2 regions of the Mesorhizobium sp. M1338 genome follow, and region 1 is predicted to be linked to the other one. Evidence: predicted binding sites of a transcription regulator. Region 1 holds the regulator's gene; the other holds the start of a gene.
What was found. Region 1 encodes PhoB, which activates phosphate uptake and scavenging genes when phosphate is short. Its sites were predicted from a motif close to TGTCATNNANCTGTCAT; they were not measured.
Positions count from the first base shown of each region.

Region 1 (3,414 bases):
CAGGTCCTGGCCGCGCGTTTCGACAACGTCCAGCTCCGGCGGCCACGATCCGTCTTCCGGAAGCAGCCAGAAGGCCGGCCATGCTCCGGCTGTTTCGGGCAGGTCCGCCCGCATTTCGAAATAGCCATAGGCTTGCGCGAAGGTGTCGTGCGTCGTCAGGATCCCCGAGGTGTATTCGTAATTGTTGATCAGAGGCTTGATGTCCTCCGGCGCCTGCGCCGCGGTGATGGTGAGGACGCCGTTTTCAACGCTGAACGGGTGGACGGAACTCGTCGGGCCATAATTGGCGTCGACATACCATTGCAACTCGCCATTGCTGCTCAATGTGCTGCCGTTCGGCGCTCCCCACCAGAAATTGGAATTCCAGGTGCCGTCCTGTCCGTTCCGAAGGCTCAGCGTGTTAAATTCGTCGGAGAAGGACAGCGTCATTCCGGACTTGTCTATCGGCAGCTCGAACTGGGTGGGCTGCAACTTGTCGATGGTCGTATTCTTGAACACCAGGATCTCGTCGGATCCGAGGTTCAGCATCACGTTTGATTCCACCTGAACCATCTGTGAACGGACGGCATCGAACGAAGTGAAGTCATAGCCGTTAAGGCGGACCGTATCAGTCGCACCGAAATCGAAGATAAGATCACTTCCATTTCCTTTAGAGATGGCGAAAGTGTCGGCGCCGTCTCCGCCGATCAGGACATCGTCGCCCTTGCCGCCATCCAGCGTCTGATGACCCGACCCGCCCTTGATGATGTTGTCCAACGCATTTCCGAACGCATATCGATTGGCGCCGGTAACGACGAGGTTCTCGAAATTGTCGGGGAGCTTGTAGCTCATCCATGTGTCGATCGTGTCGATTCCTGCCCCAGGATCCTCGACCACCTTATTGTTGGTGGAATAGAGGTGATAGTAGTCGTCGCCGGCGCCACCGTAGATCGTGACCTTGACGCCGGTGTCTCCCCAGAAGGAGTCGTTGCCGGAGGTGCCATGCAGTTCCGGTCCAGACCCAGTGGCCGAGAACCAATGAGTGGAAGCGCCGGTGTAGGGAAGAGGGATGCCTTTGGCGTTTACGACGGTGCTCATCAGAAATCCTTCCTCATGGTATCCGACCTGGTGAAATCATTCGATACGAGTCCCAGCGACTGCTTCCCAAGCAACGTTGCAACGGATGAAATAGTTCCAGGGAATCGTCATCCGATCCGAGATAATATTGACCATTCGGCGCACATACACTGAATAAAGAGAAGGAATCCGTCCTCCGTCAAAAATATAATTTTAATAAAATTCTATATTTATGTGAAAGTCGCGTGCTTTGACGGATATAGATAAATGCATTAGTTCAATCCTCGCTAGAAGGAGCACGATTTGGAGGGCAGAGTTTTACGGGCAAAATGGCGATTATGACCGACTAATCGCGAACCGTTCTTCCCGCGGCCAGCCGGACACAACAGCAGTTTGAGAGATCGCAGAGCAATCGAGTTGTGAAGTGACCGACCAGTTAGCCACGCACAATCAATTCCAGCATGGCTCACTCCGCTGCGGACGTTTCGCTGCGACCGGGCAACGACCGCGAAGGGTCGGTTAAAGATTTCAATCCCGCCTGCTTGAATGTCCGCCATCGCTTTTTGGATGCCAGAAGCCGCCTGTCGCCTTGGCCCAAATGCGGTCATTCGAAAACTGATGGGATGACCGCTCCTGGGCGCCACATGCTCGTTCTCCACCGATGAGACGAATGCAACATTCCACCCTTCGCGGCCGTTGGCGACCGCCTGCTGACCGAGCTTGAACCTGGGTTCCGATTTATCGGGATGGGATGGGAATTAATCTTCCCTGATCGCGTAGCCTGCACCTCGAATGGTGCGGATGACGTCGGGCATGCGGCCGTTGTTGACCGCCTTGCGCAGCCGGCCGACATGCACGTCCACCGTGCGTTCGTCGATGTAGATCGTCTCACCCCAGACATTGTCGAGCAGCTGGCTGCGCGAGAACACGCGGCCGGGATGGCGCATCATGAATTCGAGCAGGCGGAATTCGGTCGGCCCGAGCCGGATCTCGCTCTTCTTGCGATAGACCCGATGCGATTCTCGATCGAGCACGATGTCGCCGACCTTCAGCACGCTGGACAGCACTTCCGGCTTGGCACGGCGCAGCAGCGCCTTGACCCTGGCCATGAACTCCGGCGTCGAGAAAGGCTTGACCAGATAGTCGTCGGCGCCGGTCGAGAGGCCGCGCACGCGGTCGCTCTCCTCGCCGCGCGCGGTCAGCATGATGATCGGCAGCCGCTCGGTCTCGGGGCGCATTCGCAGGCGTCGGCAGAGTTCGATGCCGGAAACCGCCGGCACCATCCAGTCGAGCACCAGAAGGTCAGGCACGTTCTCCTGCAGCCGGATCTCGGCCTCGTCGCCGCGCGTCACCACCTCGACCTGATAGCCCTCGGACTCCAGATTATAACGGAGCAGCACGCCTAGCGGCTCCTCGTCCTCCACCACCATGATGCGTGGCGCGATCATCGGCTGGTCACCCCTGTCGTCATGCCGCCGGCGCGGACATTGTCGTCTCGTCCTGCTTCGGACGATTGGCCGGCAGCTGCGTGCCGGTCAAAACATAATAGGCATTTTCCGCGATGTTGGTGACGTGGTCGCCGATGCGCTCGAGATTCTTGGCGCAGAACAAAAGATGCGTGCACGCGGTGATGTTGCGCGGGTCTTCCATCATATAGGTGAGAAGTTCGCGGAACACGGAGGTGTATTTGACGTCGATGCGTTCGTCGTCGGCACGCAGTTTCGCCAGCGCGGCGGCGTCACGCGCCGCATATTCCTCGATGACGCCCTGCACCTGGATCAGCACCAGTTGTGCCATTCCATCGATCGAGTGCGAAAGGTCGCGCGGCGTAACGCTGAGGCCGACAGTGCCGACGCGCTTGGCGATGTTCTTGGCAAGGTCGCCGATGCGTTCGAGATCGCCGGCCATGCGGATCGAACCGACGACATGGCGCAGATCGTCGGCCATCGGCTGCCGCTTGGCGATCAGCGTGATGGCGCGGTCGTCGAGCTCCCGCTGGCGCGCGTCCATGATCGCGTCGTCGGAGACGACGCGCTGTGCCAAGGCGTTGTCGGAATTCAACAGCGCCTTGGTCGCACCGCCGACCATCGAGCTGGCGAGATCGCCCATGTCGCTGATGAGCTTGCTGATCTGACCGAGATCCTCGTCGAAAGAAGCGACTGTGTGTTCGCTCATGATCCTGTTCCTCGTATGCCTGAGCTCAGCCGAAGCGGCCGGTGATGTAGTCCTGCGTGCGCTTCTCGCGGGGCGACGTGAAGATCTTCTCGGTGCGGTCGAACTCGACCAGCTCGCCCAGATACATGAAGGCCGTCTGCTTCGACACGCGCGCCGCCTGCTGCATGTTGTGGGTGACGATGA
Region 1 is NZ_JAMYLL010000003.1:32,709-36,122, forward strand. Features, by position in the region: gene eglC (endo-1,3-1,4-beta-glycanase EglC) at 1-1,077, opposite strand, end outside; gene phoB (phosphate regulon transcriptional regulator PhoB) at 1,815-2,504, opposite strand; gene phoU (phosphate signaling complex protein PhoU) at 2,524-3,231, opposite strand; gene pstB (phosphate ABC transporter ATP-binding protein PstB) at 3,257-3,414, opposite strand, start outside.

Region 2 (3,414 bases), on a different contig from region 1:
CGTCAAGGACGACATCAGCTTTTCCGATCCGGAATTCCACAAACGCGAGATGACGCTCATCGGCAGCCGCAACGCGTTGCGCGCCGACTTCGATCACGTCGCCGCCTCGATCCGCAACGGCGCCGTGCCGCTGGCCAAGCTCGTCACCCACCGCACCACGCTGGCCGGCACGCCGCACGATCTCGCCCGCTGGGCGCACGAGAAATCCGGCCTGATCAAGGCCGTGATCGAGGTGGGGTCATAACATGGCAGGCGGTGAACCCGGTCCGAATTGACGACGCCCCGCGCAGATCGAAGCCGGTTCTCAAATGCGCCGACGCTGACAGGTGAGCGCGACCGAACTGGCCTGATATCAGCGTGAGTCAGATAAATCACAGTCTCGTATAAGGTCGGCACTCCCTACAGAGCTGACAATTTGAGTTCGATGCGCTCGGCCGGGAAGCGCGACTCGGAAAACTGGATCGGCTGGCCGTCCGGCGTGACATTGACAGCGACCGTGACCAGCACGATGGCGCCCGGCTGCAGGTCGAGGTCGGCAAGGTCCGCCGCATCGGCATGGCGCGCCGACAGCACGGTCGATTGCCTGAGATAATCGTCGATGCCGAAACGGGCCAGCGACGCGGTGATCGAACCGGTCTCGGCCATGGCGGCATCGATGCCGGCAAAGCGCCTGGCATCGAACCAGCCGGCAGCGCGCGACACCGGCCGCCCATCGGCTTCGCCGCGCGTTTCCAGGCGGATCACGTCGGCCCCCTTGGCGAGCCCCAGCCCCTCGGCAACGCGCTGGCTGGCCGGCTCGACCGAGGAGGCAAGCAGGACGATGTGCCGTTCCGACGTCTGCCCTTGCAGGCCTGTCGAAAAGCGTGTGCGCGCGCCGATCGGATAGGACAGCCGCTTGCGCGACCGCACGAAGGTGCCACGCCCCTGCTCGGCCCGCAGCACCCCTTCCTGCACAAGGGCTGATATGGCGCTGCGCACCGTGTGGCGGTTGACGCCATAGCGCTCGGCCAGTGCCACCTCCGGCGGCAGCGCTGCGTTTTCGGCGAAATCGCCGATGGCGATCGCCTGTAGGATCTTGTCGGCGATCTGCCGCCACAGCGAAACGCCGCTGCGTCGCTCGATGCTGTCCGCTGCCAGCCGCCCGACCATTGATTGCCCCCAGTCTTTTAGCCCTGTCATCCACCCGTCATGGACTCGCGCTAGATAATGGGTATAATTTGTATAGTTGTCTATATCAATAGACAAATTTAGCCACAAGGACTATTGCTCATGCGAGGACAGGAAGCCCGCGACCAGGCCGAGCGTAAGGCCGCCATGGCAACACTGGCGCAATCCAGCGGCGATGACATCGTGCGGCTCTGGAACGAGGCCGGACTGCCTTCGGAAGCAGAACTGCTGCGCGGCCCCGAAACCGGCCTGGTCACCGTGCGCGGCCGCATCGGCGGTGGCGGCGCGCCCTTCAATGTCGGCGAGGCGACCGTCACCCGCGCCACCGTCCGGCTGCCGTCCGGGCAGGTCGGCCATTGCTATGCGCTTGGCCGCGACAAGCAGAAGACAAGGCTTGCGGCCATCGCCGACGCATTGTGGCAGGACCCGGCCCGCCGCAACGAGGTCGAAACCAGGCTGATTGCCCCTCTCAGGTCGGCCCTGACCACCGCCCATGAAAAACGCCGCGCCGAGACGGCGGCAACGAAGGTGGATTTCTTCACCATGGTTCGCGGAGAAGACTGATGGACATCGCAGCGCAATCGATAGACGGCGGTTTCGCCGATCCGGTCTTCAACGCACAGACCGTGTTCCGCGCCGTCATGGACGCAATGGCGCGGCCGGGCAGCGTGCAGCCGCTGCCGGTCTTAGCCCGCCCGCCGGCGCCGCTATCGGCAACCGCCGGCGCCATCGCGCTAGCGCTTTGCGACAACGACACCCCGCTCTGGCTCGATCCGGCTTTGCAGGCTTCCACTGCCATCAAATCCTGGCTCGGTTTCCACACCGGCGCGCCGCTGGCCAACACACCGGCCGATGCGCATTTCGCGTTTGTTGCAACGCCAGCCGAGATGATGGCGCTCGACGGCTTTTCGCAAGGCACCCAGGACTATCCCGACCGCTCGGCCACGCTGATCCTGCAGATCAGCGATCTCGTCTCCGGCACGCCGCTGTTGCTCGAAGGGCCCGGCATCGAAACCAGCGCCACGATCGCGCCGGCACAGATGCCGCGCCATTTCGTCGAACAGTGGAAGCAGAATATCAAGCGCTTTCCGCGCGGCGTCGACATCATCCTCGCCACATCGGACGGCATTGCCTGCCTGCCGCGCACCACACGCATCAAGACGATGGAGGCGTAATATGTATGTCGCGGTAAAAGGCGGCGAGGCCGCAATCGCCAACGCCCACAGCCTGCTTGCCGACCGCCGCCGTGGCGACCGTTCGGTGCCGGCCCTTCGCCTCGACCAGATCGTCGAGCAACTGGCGCTCGGCGTCGACCGGGTGATGAGCGAAGGCTCGCTCTATGACCGCGAACTGGCGGCACTCGCCATCGTCCAGGCGCGCGGCGACATGATCGAAGCGATCTTCCTGGTGCGCGCCTATCGCACCACGCTGCCGCGCTTTGGCTACTCCAAGGCGATCGACACCGCCAACATGCTGGTCGAGCGGCGCGTGTCGGCGACCTACAAGGACCTGCCCGGCGGCCAGCTGCTCGGCCCGACCTTCGACTATACCCACCGGCTGCTCGATCCCGAGCTTGCCACCGGAGGTGACGTCGCCGAACCGCTGCAGCGCGAGACGGAAGCGCAAGCCATGCCGCGCGTCTCGGCGATCCTCGCCCGCGAGGGCCTGATCGAGCCGGATGGAGAGATGCCGCAGGATCACGTCCCCGGCGACATCACCCGCGAGCCGCTGGAATTCCCGATGGCCCGCGACATCCGCCTGCAGGCGCTGTCGCGCGGCGATGAGGGATTCCTTCTGGCGCTCGGCTATTCCACCCAGCGCGGCTATGCCCGCAACCATCCCTTTGTCGGCGAGATCCGCATCGGCGAGGTCGAGCTGGAGCTCGACGTGCCCGAACTGCCCTTCGCGGTGCCGCTCGGCATTGTCCGCGTTACCGAATGCCAGATGGTCAACCAGTTCAAGGGGTCGGCCAAGGCGCCGCCGCAATTCACCCGCGGCTACGGCCTCGTCTTTGGCCAGAGCGAGCGCAAGGCGATGGCGATGGCGCTGTGCGACCGCGCTCTTCGTGCGACAGAACTCGGCGAGGATGTCGTCGCGGCCGCCCAGGACGAGGAGTTCGTCATCTCGCATTCCGACAACGTCCAGGCGACCGGCTTCGTCGAACATCTGAAGCTGCCGCACTATGTCGACTTCCAGGCCGAGCTCGACCTCGTGCGCCGCATGCGCGCCGAATACGACGCCCGCGAA
Region 2 is NZ_JAMYLL010000001.1:7,913-11,326, reverse strand. Features, by position in the region: gene NKH19_RS00065 (zinc-binding alcohol dehydrogenase family protein) at 1-244, shown strand, start outside; gene phnF (phosphonate metabolism transcriptional regulator PhnF) at 400-1,149, opposite strand; gene phnG (phosphonate C-P lyase system protein PhnG) at 1,270-1,731, shown strand; gene phnH (phosphonate C-P lyase system protein PhnH) at 1,731-2,342, shown strand; gene NKH19_RS00045 (carbon-phosphorus lyase complex subunit) at 2,344-3,414, shown strand, end outside.
Region 2: a site for PhoB is predicted at 1,174-1,190, ahead of phnF (phosphonate metabolism transcriptional regulator PhnF). Genes of this name have one in related genera too.